Regions from separate parts of the Hydrogenoanaerobacterium saccharovorans genome, predicted to be linked through region 2. Evidence: a T-box and tRNA genes for the amino acid it is inferred to sense, from the RefSeq annotation. Region 2 holds a T-box; the other holds one or more tRNA genes.
What was found. The T-box of region 2 lies ahead of tyrS (tyrosine--tRNA ligase). A T-box ahead of a tRNA ligase gene usually reads a tRNA of that ligase, here a tRNA-Tyr.
Positions count from the first base shown of each region.

Region 1: it encodes a tRNA-Tyr, which carries the amino acid that the T-box ahead of tyrS (tyrosine--tRNA ligase) is inferred to sense. The anticodon was not compared.

Region 1 covers NZ_RKRD01000001.1:202,773-211,455, forward strand. The annotation lists gene eno (phosphopyruvate hydratase) at 1-1,172, shown strand, start outside; gene EDD70_RS00895 (MmcQ/YjbR family DNA-binding protein) at 1,613-1,993, shown strand; gene EDD70_RS00900 (GyrI-like domain-containing protein) at 2,158-2,628, shown strand; gene EDD70_RS00905 (2-thiouracil desulfurase family protein) at 2,721-3,155, shown strand; gene EDD70_RS00910 (hypothetical protein) at 3,183-3,638, shown strand; gene EDD70_RS00915 (P-loop NTPase family protein) at 3,655-4,158, shown strand; gene EDD70_RS00920 (PspC domain-containing protein) at 4,228-4,410, shown strand; gene EDD70_RS00925 (Cof-type HAD-IIB family hydrolase) at 4,474-5,292, opposite strand; gene EDD70_RS00930 (glycine--tRNA ligase) at 5,386-6,765, opposite strand; tRNA gene EDD70_RS00935 (tRNA-Pro) at 7,064-7,140, shown strand; tRNA gene EDD70_RS00940 (tRNA-Thr) at 7,290-7,365, shown strand; tRNA gene EDD70_RS00945 (tRNA-Tyr) at 7,393-7,477, shown strand; gene EDD70_RS00955 (L,D-transpeptidase family protein) at 8,062-8,683, shown strand, end outside.
Region 2 covers NZ_RKRD01000001.1:1,380,291-1,388,973, reverse strand. The annotation lists gene EDD70_RS06495 (TIGR03905 family TSCPD domain-containing protein) at 1-70, opposite strand, end outside; gene EDD70_RS06490 (NAD(P)-dependent malic enzyme) at 98-1,267, opposite strand; gene EDD70_RS06485 (PHP domain-containing protein) at 1,302-2,138, opposite strand; gene tyrS (tyrosine--tRNA ligase) at 2,339-3,556, opposite strand; T-box leader at 3,624-3,857, opposite strand; gene recN (DNA repair protein RecN) at 3,887-5,563, opposite strand; gene argR (arginine repressor) at 5,572-6,027, opposite strand; gene EDD70_RS06465 (NAD(+)/NADH kinase) at 6,032-6,886, opposite strand; gene EDD70_RS06460 (TlyA family RNA methyltransferase) at 6,930-7,733, opposite strand; gene dxs (1-deoxy-D-xylulose-5-phosphate synthase) at 7,767-8,683, opposite strand, start outside.

The DNA of each region.
Region 1 (8,683 bases), 1.2 Mb from region 2:
CGTCCGGTGCATCTACCGGCATTTTTGAGGCGCATGAGCTGCGTGACGGCGATAATAGCCGTTATAACGGCAAAGGCGTGCAGCAGGCAGTGTCCAACATCAATACAACGATTGCGCAAGAGCTGGTGGGCTTGGACGGCGCAAACCAAACACTCATCGATAATACGCTCAACTCGTTAGACGGTACCGAAAACAAACAAAACCTTGGCGCAAATGCCATGCTGGCAGTGTCGCTGGCAACGGCAAAGGCGGCGGCATCGGCGGTAAATCTTCCGCTTTACCGTTATATTGGCGGCGCAAGTGCGCGTACACTGCCCGTACCAATGATGAACATTTTAAACGGCGGCGCACATGCAACCAATAACATTGATATACAAGAATTTATGATTTTGCCTGTGGGTGCTTGCTGCTTTACCGAAGCTTTGCGTTGGTGTGTAGAGATTTACCACACACTGGGCGGCATTTTAAAAAGCAAAGGGCTTGCAACTGCTGTCGGTGATGAGGGCGGTTTTGCACCCGACCTTGAAAGCGATGAGGAAGCAATTGATTACATTATACAGGCTGTAGTAAAAGCAGGATATAATACAGACAATCAAATTAAAATCGGCTTAGATGCCGCAAGCAGCGAATGGTACCAAAACGGTGTTTACACCCTGCCCAAAGCACAAAAAACCTTGCAGCGCGAAGAACTCGTCGCCCATTGGGAGAGCCTTATCTCGAAATACCCCATTATTACGATTGAAGACGGCGTAGGCGAAGAGGACTGGGACGGCTGGGTGCAGCTTACAGAACGCTTGGGCAGCCGTGTGCAGTTGGTGGGTGACGACCTGTTTGTTACCAATACCAAGCGTTTGCAAGAGGGCATTTCGCTTGGCGCCGCAAACTCTATTTTGATTAAGGTAAACCAAATCGGTACCCTTACCGAAACTTTACAGGCAATCGAAACTGCCAAAAAGGCAGGCTACACCGCCATTATCTCGCACCGCTCGGGCGAAACCGAAGATACCACCATTGCAGACCTTGCAGTGGCTACCGGTGTGGGGCAAATTAAAACAGGCGCACCTTGCCGTACCGACCGTGTTGCCAAGTACAACCGTTTGCTCCGGATTGAAGAACACTTGCGCACAACCTCCGAATACGCAGGTACAAACGCTTTTCATGTAAAATTTTAAAACAAAAAACCCCGTCCGCATTGTGCGCGGCGGGGTTTGCTCTTCCTCGACGGAATAAGCAAGATGGGGGGTGACGGAAATATACTGCTTGGAGGAGCAGGCTATTAACCCCCATCGCTTATCCGCGAGGCAACAAAAAAGTGCTGCATGGAGTTAACCCATACAACACCAGAATTCAAGTGCAATTTGCATATTATGCTTTACAAAACGGGTTTGTTCGGCTTATAATAGATATGCAAAGTGCGGCTTTTATGCCGTTGTTTATGGAGGTTGTGCTCCGTATACAGGGTACAGGGTGCTTCTATCACTCTGTGCCTGCTTTGCACTTAATGTGCCTCTAAACCTATTATATGGTGAATGTTGGAAAAAATCAAGCGTTTTGGCGTAAGACTTTACTGAAGTTTGCAAAAAAGAATATTTGTACAGAAAGTTGGCTTAATATGGCATACGAATGGCTGGATGAGTATTGTTTGAATAAGCAAGGCGTTATAAAAGATTACCAACCCGAGTGGCAGGCAACAAGATACTTCATCGGCGGCAAAATGTTTGCTATGCAGGGCGGCGATAAAAACGGCAAACCTATTTTTACAATGAAGTTAGAACCGCTGTTTGGCGACTATCTGCGCAAGCAATACAAAGATATTGTGCCCGGCTACTATATGAACAAACAACACTGGAACTCACTGTATCTTGACGGTAATGTACCCGATGATGTGGTACGCGATATGGCGGATAAGGCTTACATGGCAGTGCTGCAAACTCTTACAAAAAAAGTACAAAAAGAGATTTCGGGATTAGATAATGAACCATCCGCTAAATAATATAAGCAAAAAACAGGGCAGTTATTTCTTAATAGAAATAGCTGCTTTTTTTGTTGCGCGCGCTAGTATGCAGCCGCTTTTATAATAAAAGTGTTGTTGCAAATGGAAAATATTAGTGTTAAAATAAAAATGATACTCTGATATACTGTGCGGAGGTATTTGATATGGCAAAACTCGAAGTGACGCTGCATCAGCTTGAGGCGCGCAATCTCTATGGCGTTTGGGGTAAATCGAACGATAAGACGATAGCGAAAGATATAGCACATATTTCGCAACAGTATTATCAAATCACGAAAAAAGAAAAAGGAAACGTATTGCCGTTTTTTGTTTTATCCAAAGACTATAACCCAAGCACACAAGACTTTGCATTGTTTGTGGGCAGCGTTGCAAACAGCAATTGCCTTGAAAGCGCTGTTTTACCCCAAGGTTTGTATGCTAAAATTACGGTAAAGCCAAAATTCGGTTTTTTGTGGGGACTCGCCATTGGCGAGGCAAAGCGGTTTTTTTATACACAATGGCTGCCGACAAGCGACTATAAGGCGCTGAATTTGGAATATGAGCACCACACGCAAGCGAGTAATGGCAGGCTGCCTGCCATTGATATTCTTTTTGCTGTTACTGAAAAAACATTATAAAAAAGAAAGGCAGCGGTTTGTGTTTGAAACGGCTGCCTAAATTTTTATTGAAATATTTGCGTTTTGCAAACGATGGAGGATGCTGTTTTAATATGAACGTTTTGATTAGTGCATGTTTGGTGGGCGTAAATTGCAGATACAATGCAAGCGGTGTACTTTATGACGGATTGCAAAATTACAAGGAGAAATACCACTTTATACCCGTTTGCCCAGAGATATTCGGCGGAATGAAAACACCGCGTGAGCCTGCGGAAATACTAAATAACAGGGTGGTAAACACAGCGGGCGAAGATGTTACCGAATGCTATATAAAAGGTGCCCAAGAGGTTTTAAAACTGGCAGAGTTTTACGAATGCAGCCTTGCTATATTAAAAGAGAGAAGCCCATCGTGCGGGTGCGGTAAAATTTATGACGGCAGTTTTACAGGCAAATTAATAAACGGCAATGGGTTCACCGCAGAGCTGCTGCTGAAAAACGGTATAAAAGTAATTGGTGAAACGCAAATCGAACAACATCTGCGCTTATAGCAACAATAATATAAGGGGGAAGAAGACATGTCACGCTATTGTTACGATGAAACACAAAAAATAATCAGACAAAAAATTGGTCATCAAACGCTTGGCATAACCGTTGCACTAATCATTATAAATAGTTGGATTGAGTGCAATTATGATTGGGCACAACCCATAGCGAAAGCATGTATTTTGCTGTTTATGCCGGCGGTATACTTTTCCACTTGTACGATTATTAAAAATGCATCTCTTAGAGAAGGAGATAGCTTTGCTTCAGAGATTGTATGTTTTTCTATATTTAGCATACTTAACTTTCTCAGCTTTACAAGCCTATCAACAAGAGTGGGCGTATACAAAGCGTTGGTTGAAAACGGCAAAGTAGTTGATAACACAAGCAACTTGTTAGGGGCGGTGTTTTTTGGCTATGTAGCTATTTTACTGCTTGTAAAATGGGCTATTGATAAGCGGAAAATAAAAGAGGAAAAAATTTTGATTTAAACTGGGTGGCGCTATTTTGAAAATACATATTCTCGGAGGCAGCGGCACAGGCAAAACTTATATTGCCAATAAGATTGCCGAGCAGTATAACATTCGTCATTTTGATTTAGACAATATTTATTGGGATCATATGTCAAATACATATGGTACAAAGATGTCGGTTAAAAATCGTACCCAAAAGTTAAATGACATCTTGAAAAATAATGATTGGATTATAGAAGGCGTGTTTTACGATTGGTTACAAGATAGCTTTTCGAAGGCTGACTATATATTTATTTTAACAACCAAACCCATTGTATTTCACTATAGAATCATCCGTCGATTTATCCGAAGAAAGTTTGGTATCGAAAAATCGAAAAAAGAAACATTAAAATCATTAAAAGATTTACTGATTTGGACAAATAAATATCAGAAATACAATATCCCAAAAATCATAGAATTTTTAGAACCTTATAAAGGCAAGGTGTTTTTTGTTAAAAACCTACAAGATATCAATGATATCATCAACTATTCTAAATGAGCGATTGCTGAAAACGAAAGTATGTTAAGATAGAATTTTTATTGCATTTTGTAAAGGGGTGAAAATACAATGGAGAATAAAAGGCTTTGCAAAAGCCGTAATGACCGTATTATTGCAGGTGTTTGCGGCGGTATTGCCGAATATTTTAATTGGGACCCGACCATTGTTCGGTTGGTATTTATATTTTGTGGTGTTGGTATTTTGGCATATATCATTGCTGCGGTAGTAATGCCCGATTCACCTTATTTATAACAAGATAACCAAAGAAAAAGGGCGGGCACAGCATAACAACTGCGCCCGCCCTTGAAACATTTTTTATAAAACAGCGTGCTCATCAAGGAGCAAATGCGAATAAATCAAATCTGCCACTGCACTTTCGGTATGGTGTGCAACAATTACGTCGGCACGGTCTTTAATCACCTGCTGTGCGTTGGAGGGCGCTGCGCCGAAACCAACCTCCTCAATCATCGTGATGTCGTTATCAAAATCGCCGATGGCAGCGGTTTGTGCAAGGTCTCCGCCGAGGTTTTCGCTAATCCATTGCAAAGCATGCCCTTTTGATGCATCCTCGGGCAAGTATTCGAGGTAAAACGGAGCAGAAAAGCAAGAGGTAACACCGCGGATGCCTGCGCTTTCTATGGCTGCCTGCACCTCGAGCAATCGCTCATGCTCACCGTAGAATAAAACCTTGAGGCAATCACCGCAGCTGTCGAGAGAGGCAAACTCATAAGCCTGGTTTTCTGCAATGATGTAAACATCCATTTCACTGTTTGGGTTTACAAGCTGCATCGGTCTGCCGTCGCACACTTCGGCACATACGGTAGGGTAAACCTGTATGGCTGTGGTAACGAGTTTGCGCATAATATCTTCGGGTATGCACCACTTGTGCAGGTAAGTACACTTATCAAAATCGTACACCGCAGCGCCGTTGTAAATGATACCAGGCATCGTAAGCGGGATGCCTGCAAGATAGGGCAGTGCAAGTTCTGCCGAACGCCCGGTTGCTACCGAAAATTCACCGCCATGTGCAACAAACTCTTTTATGGCATCAATGTTACGCTGAGATACGGTTTTGTTATTGCCGATCAGTGTGCCATCCATGTCGCTGTAAAGATATTTTTTTAAAAGTGCCATCTAATCCTCCAATAAAATAAAGCCGCCGAGAGGCTCGACGGCTTGTTGTAAATGTGCAAAGGGGTTACACCCGTTTTTGTGGCGATACCGTCACTAAAATTCAAGTTTAGATTCAATGAACGAAACAAGTTCGCTGATGGGCAGACGCTGCTGCTCCATTGTGTCGCGGTCACGTACGGTTACGCAGCCGTCATTTTCCGAATCGAAATCGTAGGTGATGCAGAACGGTGTTCCGATTTCGTCCTGTCTGCGGTAACGTTTGCCGATGGAACCGGCATCGTCGTAATCCACCATAAATTTTTTCGAAAGGTCGTGGAACACCTTGGTTGCATTTTCGTTTAGTTTTTTCGAAAGCGGCAGAATACATGCTTTAATAGGTGCCAGTGCAGGATGCAGGCGCATCACTACGCGGGTATCTTTCTCATCAATCTGTTCTTCATCATACGCTTCGCAAAGAAATGCAAGTACTACACGGTCTGCGCCCAAAGACGGCTCAACCACATAGGGTACATATTTTTCGTTGGTTTCTTGGTCAAAGTACTCCATGCTTTTGCCCGAATGATTTTGATGCTGCGACAAATCGTAGTTGGTTCTGTCTGCAATGCCCCACAGCTCGCCCCAGCCAAAGGGGAACACAAACTCGATGTCGGTTGTTGCTTTTGAATAGAACGAAAGCTCCTCGGGTGCATGGTCGCGCAGGCGAAGGTTCTCTTCTTTGATGCCAAGGCTCAGCAGCCAGTTGTGGCAGTAGTCTTTCCAGTAGTAGAACCAGTCAAGGTCGGTATCTGGTTTGCAGAAAAACTCCAGCTCCATCTGTTCAAACTCGCGGGTTCTAAAAGTAAAGTTACCGGGGGTAATTTCGTTACGGAAGCTTTTGCCAACCTGTGCGACACCAAACGGCAGTTTGCGGCGAGTGGTGCGCTGTACGTTGTTAAAGTTAACAAAAATACCCTGTGCAGTTTCGGGGCGCAGGTAAATTTCGTTTTTGCTGTCCTCGGTAATGCCTTGAAATGTTTTAAACATCAGGTTGAATTTGCGGATGTCGGTAAAGTTTTGGCTGCCGCAATCGGGGCATTTCACGTTGTTATCTACAACGAATTGCTTCATTTTATCAAATTCCCAGCCTTCGGGCGAAACACCGGTCTGGTCTTCTATCAGTTTATCGGCGCGATGGCGTGTTTTACAGTCTTTGCAATCCATCAATGGGTCCGAAAATCCGCCCACATGGCCGGATGCCACCCATACCTGAGGATTCATAAGAATAGCAGAATCCAAGCCTACGTTGTAAGGGCTTTCCTGCACAAATTTTTTCCACCATGCTCTTTTCACGTTATTTTTAAATTCAACGCCGAGCGGGCCGTAATCCCATGTATTTGAAAGTCCGCCATAGATTTCGGAACCGGAATATACAAAACCTCGGCCTTTGCAAAGGGCAACGATTTTATCCATAGTTTTTTCTGAATTCTTCAGCATTGGGGGGTCCTCCGTTCTGCCATTTCAAGGCACAAAATTCACAGATTGTGGGTAGTACAAATAAAATCTGTCTTACCGTTCTATTTTAAATGTGTTATACCTATAAGTCAAGCAAAAACCCCCATATGCAGGCGGTTTTTATAAAATTATTATAATTGTAGGTTGACAGAAATGCAAAACTATACTATAATATTTTTTGCACTGTTAATTATGTTGCTTGTGTCGGTTGCGCAAACTTCCTGTTTTAAGGTAAATATATTGACACAGGCAGGTACAACTTAGTTCCCCGGTGCAACAACGAGGCGTAGCTCAGTTTGGTAGAGTGCTTGGTTTGGGACCAAGATGCCGCAGGTTCAAGTCCTGTCGCCTCGACCACCAATACCTTTATAGCTTTTTAATTAAAGCGAGGGGTTTGACAAAAAAGCAATACAAATTATGGGCGGATTGCTCTGTTATAAAAAGACATGAAAAACTTGTTGACAACTGGTTTTAAATGTGATAATATATTAGAGCGTCGAAAATATGCTGGTGTAGCTCAGCTGGTAGAGCAGCTGATTTGTAATCAGCAGGTCGGGGGTTCGAATCCGTCCACCAGCTCCATTTTTTTCGCATTGTAAAAGTGAATAGGGGAGAGTTCCCGAGTGGCCAAAGGGGGCAGACTGTAAATCTGTTGCGAATCGCTTCGATGGTTCGAATCCATCCTCTCCCACCATTTATATTACTAAAAAGCAAAAAAGTCTATGGTTTCATAGGCTTTTTTGCTTTTTTAATTTATCATCAGAGCAGAGGATGGACAAGCATTTTTTCAATGTTTTTATGCCTACGGGCATTATTATTGATACAATGTACAGAATCGATTCTAAAAATCTCTTCCGCTAATTTTTATTTCCACCCTACGGTTTAGTGAACGGGATTTTGCCCAATCGCTATTGCTGACAGGAAGGAAATGAGCATATCCTGCTACAGACATTTGGTTTTCGGGAAGATGACACTCATCCACAAAATAGTTTAAAACTGCGATCGCGCGTTCGGAGGAAAGCCACCATGCAATCGTATTTGCACGTGTGTCTTCTAATGTAACAGGCTGGGTACAGCCTCAAGGCTCTTGCTGCATTTGCATTTGAGTAAGTAAATTACACATAAACTATAAAAACGCTATTAGGGAGTTTGTAGGCATGAATAGTGGCGGGCAGCTTAGTGTGCCTGCCAGTAAATAGTAAATTAATAATACGAATTATATAGTATATATGTTTTGCATATAGTTATATATAGTATCTGTTTTTAAGAGGGGATGCCGTGTTTGTTATTTTTACAAAGAGAAAAATTATAAAATTTGCATTGTCCTTAATAATTTTTACTTCAATTGTGTTAGTTGCTACTCATGGACCATGGGACCAATGGGTAATTCATTACCAGATGCCAGAGCCTAATCCAGCTGTTGGTAATTGGCACTACCAATCTATCTTTGGCCATTTTACACCTGCGTTGGAAGGCTATTCTATCCTTGTTGATTTGGATCGGCAAATACTAATTCTCTATGAGAGTGAAAAAGAAATCAAGTCATGGCCAGTTTCCGGAGGAAGCAAAGAAAATCCGTCCCCCACCGGTTTATGGATTGTTACCGATATTGGAAATTGGGGTCAAGGCTTTGGCGGTAGTTGGATTGCCCTTAATGTTCCTTGGGGCAAATATGGTATTCATGGTACGGTAAATCCTTGGGTGGTGGGCAATCATAACATCTCACACGGGTGTATCCGAATGAAAAATCAAGATGTGTCGGAGTTGAAAAAGTATATATCCATTGGTGTGCTTGTGTACATAAAGCATGATACCGCACCATTCCGTGTTCTTATGGATGGCAAAGTGGGAAGCGATGTACTCGAACTGCAGGTGATGTTAAAACAACTTGGCTATTACG
Region 2 (8,683 bases):
TTATATTGTTTTCTACATCCAACTTAATTAGCTGGCTGCAAACCCCTTTGGGTCTGTACGTACTAACCATTAACAGAATTCCTTTCCTTGTACTTCTCTATATTCTTGCTATGCCTTCTTTAATTGCTTGTGCCGATACTGCCTCGGCAACACCGCGTGCTACCTGCGGGTCAAGTGCTTCGGGCAAAATATAGTCTGCATTCAATTTATCATCGGGTATCATCGCTGCAATAGCATATGCCGCAGCAACCTTCATACCCTCGGTAATATCACTTGCCCTTACTTGTAATGCACCTTTAAATATGCCTGGGAATACCAGCACATTATTGATTTGGTTTGGAAAATCGGAGCGCCCTGTGCCCACTACAGCCGCGCCTCCGCGCTTTGCTTCATCCGGCATAATTTCAGGGGTTGGGTTTGCCATAGCAAACACAATGCCCTTGTTCATAGTAGAAACCATTTCAGCTGTAAGAAGCCCCGGACGAGATACTCCTATAAAAGCATCTGCTCCGGCTATTACATCTTTTAATGTGCCTTGCTTATTGTTCTTGTTGGTTAGCTGCGCCATTTCTTTTTGCGCCGCGTTCAACCAAGGGGCATCTTTGTAGATTGCACCTTCTTTATCGCACATTATAATTTCGCCCAGATTTAATTGCAGCAGCAGTTTTGCTATTGCAATACCGGCAGCACCTGCACCATTGACAATTATTTTGATTTCGCCCTTTTTCTTACAGGTTTCTTTGATTGCATTAATCAGTGCGGCAGCCACTACAATTGCAGTGCCATGTTGGTCATCGTGAAAAACGGGAATATCACAGCGTTTTTTTAATTTTGCCTCTACTTCAAAACAACGCGGTGCCGCAATATCTTCCAAATTAATTCCGCCAAAGCTTTTCGAGATATTAGCGATTGTTTCTACAATGGTGTCGACATCCTTGCTATCTACACAAATAGGAAATGCATCGACATCGGCAAATGTTTTAAACAAAGCGCATTTGCCTTCCATCACCGGCATTGCTGCCGAGGGGCCAATATCACCGAGCCCAAGCACAGCGGTACCGTCGGTAACTACGGCTACCAAATTATTTTTACGCGTAAGTTCGTATGCTTTCGTTTCATCTTGAGCAATTGCAAGACATGGTTCTGCTACGCCGGGAGTATATGCAAGAGATAGATCCTCACGCGATTGAATGCAAGCGCGAGAAACGACCTCAATCTTTCCGTTCCATTCATAGTGTTTTTTAAGCGCTAATTCTTTTACGTCCATGTTATACTTCATCTCTCCATTTTTCAGCAGATACTTAAACAATCTGCTTTTTCTGTTTAAATATCTGATTCAGCGTATCATGCGGGGTAACACAGGTTGCAAGAGGGCTGGCTGATTTAGTATAAAACCCATGAAAATCTGTTCCTCCAAACTTGAGGACACCATAACTATCTGCCAACTGCCGGAGCTTAATTGTATCTTCCTTACTATTTCTGGGATGATACACCTCGATACCGTCAAGAAGTTCTTTTTCAAGTAACTCATTAAGCAGGTCTAAAGAATTGTATTCGTACGGGTGTGCAAGTACGGAAATTCCTCCCGCAAGGCGAATCAAATCTAAAACTTCGTAAGCATCGGGGTACTCAACATCAACATTGATTAAACCCTTTTTGCTGTCGAATAATTGGGCAAATACTTCACCGAAAATTTGGTCGGTATAACCAAGATCCATAAGAGCATTCATAATATGCTGTTTATAAATCGCTTTGCTACCCGCGTAATAACGTGCTACAAAATCAGCGGTAATCGGGTAAAACCGCGATACCCGCTTAACCATTTCGAGCCCGGCTTTGGTACGGTTCTCTAGCGTTTTATTGCATAAACCCTCCAAGCGATCGGGCTTTTGCGGTAAATAGCACAGAATATGTACTTTTCTTCCACGCTCACTATCAAAACATGAAAACTCCACTCCAGGTATCACATTAATACCGTAACGCTTGCCCAAAACAGTTGCACGCGTAGTACCCGCCATGGTGTCATGATCTGTGATTGAAACAAAATCCAGCCCTGCACGTTTGGCAAAGTAGATGACATCCTCGAGCCCCATTGATCCGTCGGATAGCTTTGTGTGACAATGTAAATCTCCTATCATGGTATTACACCCCTATTCTGTTTGACTTCTGACGCAGGGCATTTCACTTTACTTGCGAAATTTCTATCCCTTTTATTATACAACGTCTTACTATCTATATGCAACTATTAATGTTAGGAGAACCTTTCACGCAAGAGATGAAGTGAAATGAGCAGAAGGAACAACAAAAAGGAGACGGTATGATACCGCCCCCTTTAGAATTATAATATAATCTTGTGGAATACTTTTTTACCCTTTTTTATAATTTTATGATTTTTTTCAAATTCGGAAATGGAAAATGCCGTCATAGGATCGGAAACTTTTGCATCATCAACCGATATACCGCCCTGCTGTACCAAACGGCGAGCCTCCGCTTTAGAAGGAGTCAACCCTGCTTTTACAAGAAGATCGATTACAGTGATGCTGCCGCCGGTAAAATCATCCGCCGATAACTGTGTGGTAGGCATATTTTGGCTGTGTGCACCTGCACCAAACACTGCACGTGCTGCCTCCAATGCTTTGTCTGCATCCTCTTTGCTGTGAACCATTTTTGTCAGTTCATAAGCCAGCAATTCTTTTGCTTTATTAAGTTCGCTGCCTTGCCAGCTTTCCATTGCTTCTATCTCTTCAATGGGTACAAAGGTAAGCAGTTTCAAACAGTTGATGACATCCGCATCATCTACATTTCTCCAGTATTGGAAGAACCCATAAGGAGTGGTTTTTTCGGGATTGAGCCAGATGGCTCCATTTTCGGTTTTGCCCATTTTTTTACCCTCTTTGGTGGTAAGCAGGGTAAACGTCATACCACATACTTCTGCTTGCTCTTTACGGCGAACAAGGTCAACACCACCGAGGATATTGCTCCACTGATCGTCTCCGCCAAGTTCCAAACGGCAGTTATGAGTTCTGTACAGATGCAGAAAATCGTAGCTCTGCATAATCATATAGTTAAACTCAATAAACGACAGCCCCACAGCTAAACGGGATTTGAAGCATTCTGCAGTAAGCATTTTGTTTACCGAGAAGCATGCTCCCACATCACGAAGCATTTCAAGGTATTTTAGTTCACAAAGCCAATCACCATTATGCACTACGATTGCATTGTCCATATCAACAAATTTAGACATCTGCTGAACAAAACAATCGGCATTATAGTTAATTTGTTCTTTGGTAAGCATCGGACGCATATCGGTTTTACCTGTAGGATCGCCAACCATTGTTGTTCCGGTGCCCAAAAGCAGAATTGGTGTATGCCCTGCTCGCTGCATATGCTGAATTACAATTAATTGGAGAAAATGCCCCACATGAAGGCTATTTGCTGTTGCATCAAAACCAATATAAAAGGTAGTTTTTTCATTTTCCAGCATATCTTTAATTTTGTCTTCATGTGTCATTTGTGCAATTAAGCCACGGCGTTTCAGTTCTTCAAATACAGTCATCAATCTTTCTCCTTTAAAAATGTTTGTTTGCGGATATAAGAAAAGCCCTCTATCCGCAATTTTGCAGATAGAGGGCGTCATAAACGCTGTACCACCTCTAGTTCGTTATGACCTCACAGTCATAACCTCATCAGGTACTATCATACCTTAACGCTGTAACGGGCGCCCCCGACAAAAACTACTGTACTTTCGCCTTTGCAGCTCCGAGATGTATTCACCGCACCGCTCATGCTTTTTTTCACCAACCAAAAGCTCTCTGGGATGAACCTGCACGGTTACTCGTTCTCTTCACAGCTATTACTGGGACTATATCATAATACAAAATATTTGTCAAGACTGTTTTTGTGCTAAATTAAGCATTTCTTCGGCATTTTTTAAAACAGTATCGGTAATATCAGCACCACCAATAATTCGCGCTATCTCTTGGACACGTTCGATGCTGCTCAAAGCACGAACTTCGGTATAAGTTCTATTGTTTCTGACATTCTTTTCAATCAGCAGATGATGATTGGCGTAGCAAGCAACCTGCGCAAGGTGTGTAACACAGATAATCTGCCGCCCTTTTGAGACCTGTTTCAGTTTTTGTCCTATCTTTTGAGCTGCACGACCGCTGACTCCGGTATCTATTTCATCAAAAATAAGCGTACCGACCTGATCTTTATCTGCAATTACATTTTTGAGGCTGAGCATAATACGCGAAAGCTCACCGCCGGATGCAATTTTGGAAAGAGATTTTGGCGGCTCACCCGGATTGGTAGAAATCATAAACTCCATATTATCAATACCATCGTTAGATAATTCACCAACATCATTTTTTACTTCTAAGCGCACAAAAGGCATATCCAAAAATTTCAGTTCTTCCCCTACCGCACTTGTAAATTGGGCCGCAGCCCTATTTCGGCGTTCGGAGAGTTCTTCCGCCAATTTTTGCGCATTGCGTGTAAGATGTGCAAGTTGGACATTCAGCTTATGTTGAAGCTCATCAGACTGATTGATGGAAGATAATTCTTCGGTTGCTTTTTTAAGAAATGAGAGAATTTCCTCCACAGAAGTACCATACTTTTGTTTCAGTTTATAAATCATATCTAAACGCATTTCAATACGGTTGATGTCACCCTCATTAAACTCGAGATCAGCAGTATAACTATGGATATCCGAGGCGTATTCCCGCAGCTCATAGTAAATTTCGTCAATACGCGCTGCCATTTCTTCAAGGTCGGTAAAATATCGCCCCGCTGTAGTAATTGCATCTTTCGCAGTACTTAACGTTGCAACAAGCCCTTCTGTTTCATCATCACCATTCAGTGCGATGTCTGCTTCTGCAATACTTGCAACTATTTTTGCCGCATTTCCTATCCTCTTTTTTTGAGCAATCAGTTCTTCTTCCTCATCTGTTTTAAGGTCTGCATCGGTTATTTCATCAATTTGATAGGTTAAAAGATCGATACGATATGCTTTTTCTGCCTCGTCAATATTACATTTTTCCAGTTCTCTTTTGATATTAAGAAGCTGAGTATAAAGTTCTTTATAACGAGTAAGCAGCTCATCAACATCGGCAAAGCTATCGATAAATTTTATATGTTTTTCCGAAACCATCAGTGCCTGATTATCATGCTGCCCATGAATGTTAATGAGAGTATCTGCTACCTCACGCAGAATGGATACTGTTGCAGGCCTGCCGCCGATTTTACAAGTGTTTTTCCCTTCTGTCGTAAGTTCGCGCGAAAGTAAAAGTGTGCCGTCCTCTTCCGGTTCATAGCCAAAACCGGTAAGAGCATCTATTGTATCCTGCGATAAATGATCAAACAACGCCGTTACAATTGCTTTATCCGCACCAGTACGAATAAGGTCTCGAGATGTACGGAAACCTAAAACAGCGCTGATTGCATCGATAAGAATCGATTTACCTGCGCCGGTTTCGCCTGTAAAGATATTAAACCCCGGCTGAAACTCAATCGAGGTTTTTTCGATAACAGCAATATTTTGAATGTATAGTTGTGTCAGCATGGTGTCACCTACCTTGTAATATAGGTCTGCAACTCTTGTACTAGTTTTTGAGCATCAGCTATTTCACGTGTAAGAATAAAAAAAGTGTCATCTCCCGAGAGAGTACCTACTACATTATCCAAATTGAGAAGGTCGAGGGCTGCACAAGCCGCATTTGCCATACCGGTATGGCACTTAACTACAACCGTGTGCCCCGCATAATCTACCGAAATAACTGTTTCGGTAAATATAGCACGAAAACGTGTAGAGACATTCGTAGTTTTTTCGGGGGTAACAAAAGTATAACGATAACGCCCATCGGCTGATAAAGTCTTAATAAGCCGTAAATCTTTAATATCTCTTGAAACCGTTGCCTGTGTAACATGAAAACCCTCTTTTTTCAAAAGGCGCAGAAGCTCTTCTTGCGTATCCACAACATTATCAAGAATTATTTCTAATATTTTTTCATGCCTCTTCGACTTCATCGTTCTACCCTCTTCCCAAAATTTTCAAATTCAATATTTCATAAAAATCCCGTTCACCAAAATTAATAAGTTTTGCAGTTAATTTCGATTTTTGTATTATTATTTGACTGTCTCGTCGTATTTTAATGGGTCGTTCTCCATCTGCGGATAAATACAAATCATTTTGATTGTTAATATATTTTGCTCGTACGGTAAGTGCCTTTTCTGGTGAAAACAGCACAGAACGTGAGAATAATGAGTGGGGGCAAATGGGTGTCATTGCTATCGAATCGATGCTTGGATCAACAATAGGACCGCCTGCAGACATAGCATAGGCGGTAGAACCGGTTGGGGTGGCGAAAATAACACCGTCGGCGTGATATTCGCTTACAAGTTTTTCAGCACAAGTTACTTCAATATCTACTATTTTAGAAAATTCACCCTTGGTAATGGCAATATCATTTAGTGCTACGCACACCATCTGCTCTGAATCTGTTTGAATTTTAGCCTCAATGAGCATATGGTTTTGCACAGTATAACTGCCTTCTACCAAACTTGAAAGCTTATGGAGCTCATCGCACTCTAGCTGTGCAAGAAAGCCCAAACGCCCTACATTGATGCCAAGTACAGGTAAATTATGCTTAATCCCGTATTTTGAGCTATGAATGATTGTACCATCTCCGCCAATAGCAATGATAAGATCCATATGACTGACAGCGTTAATAAACTCGCAAAAAACAACGTGCTCGCTGCTTACATACTGGCGATATACGCTATCCAAATAAGCTTCAATACCGATTTTATAAAGAACTTCAAGTGTTTCATTTAAGCATTTTTCAGTATGTTCTTTTTTAAAATTAGGGGTCAGAATCGCCTTCATCGTTGACTCCTTCCTTTAAGCCATAGTACGGTTTCAGCTTTGTTTATTCCAAATTATGATGAGAAAGCTCTACTATGTTTTGTATAACCTCTTGATTGACGTTGTGCACCGGATTTTGTTCATTTTTAATATATAGCAAATACTCAATGTTCCCTTCGGGACCTTTTATGGGAGAATAGTCCACATCAAGCACCGAAAAGCCTATAGAATAAGCAAAATCAGCAACCTTAGCAATTACTTCACGATGAATTTCAGGTTCTTTTACTACACCTTTTTTCCCGACTCTACCTTTGCCTGCCTCAAACTGGGGTTTTACAAGACATACCATCTCGCCATTTTGCTTGAGTAAAGTTTTTGCAACAGGCAAAATCAGCGTCAGAGAGATAAAAGATACATCCACACTGGCAAAATCTATTTTGTCCGGTATCTCTTTTTCGGTAACATAACGAAAATTTGTTCGCTCAAGATTAACCACCCGTTCATCTGTACGCAGCTTCCATGCCAACTGCCCATAACCAACATCGATGGAATAAACTTTGACAGCACCGTTTTGCAGCATGCAGTCGGTAAAGCCTCCTGTAGAAGCGCCAATATCCATACAGATTGTGCCTTGCAGATTAAGATGATAACGGGGTATGGCTTTTTCGAGTTTTAACCCGCCTCTGCTTACATAACGCATGGTTTCGCCGCGCAGTTCAATTTTATCGGTATCCGAAACTGCCATGCCCGGTTTATCTGCCTTCTGATTATTGACGTAAACAAGCCCCGCCATAATCAAGCTTTTCGCTTTTTCACGGCTATCTATCAGGCCGTTTTCGGTTACTGCTATATCAAGTCTTTTTTTCACATTATCCACCATATTCAGAAAATTTTCTATACATTAACGACGCAGAGAAAAAATTGTTTTGCAAATACCTTCTGCATCCAGCCCCAGTTTTTTCAGCGAAGATGCAACGGTAGCCTGCGGAACAAAAATACCATCCACAGCCTTGGCATGATAGCTCCCACGGTAGCCTTGCTGCTGCAAACGCAAACCAAAATGCTCTGCTATTCCGCCTTGCAGAATTCCTTCTTCAACAAAGAGAATTTGGTTGTATTTTAAAGCAAGTTCTATGCAGCCTTCTTCAATAGGGTTAATTTTATTTAGTTTTAACAATGCAACCGAACAATTTTGATTTAAAAGCATTTGAGATGCTTGGTATACATGTTCAAACTCCTTGCCGTAGGTTATGATAAGCATATCAGCTTTATTGTCATCCAGTAAAATATAATCCTGTTCGGTTGAGGTATGGGCGGGTAAAACAGGCTCTTTCCCTCTTGGGTAACGCAACGCGACGGGACCTTTACATTCATACAGTGCTTTGCGTGTAAAATAACGCAACTCGGCATAGGTCGTCGGAGAGTAAACAGTCATGTTCGGAACCGTCGACAAATAAGCAGCATCAAACAACCCTTGATGCGTTTCGCCGTCTTCTCCCACTATTCCCGCACGATCCACTGCAAATATCACATGTTGCTGTTCAATTGCAGTATCGTGCAGTATCTGGTCGTAGCCACGCTGCAAAAAAGTAGAGTAAACCGCAAACACCGGTTTTAGCCCATTACGTGCAAGCCCTGCCGAAAAGGTAACTCCATGGCCTTCTGCAATACCAATGTCAAAAAAACGTTGCGGGTAAGTGGCCGCAAAACTTGAAAGACCTGTACCGTACTTCATAGCCGCAGTAATGGCACAAATACTGTCATCCTTTTTTGCTAGCTCGGTGAGTGTTTCACCAAAAACAGTGGAATAGCTGTCTG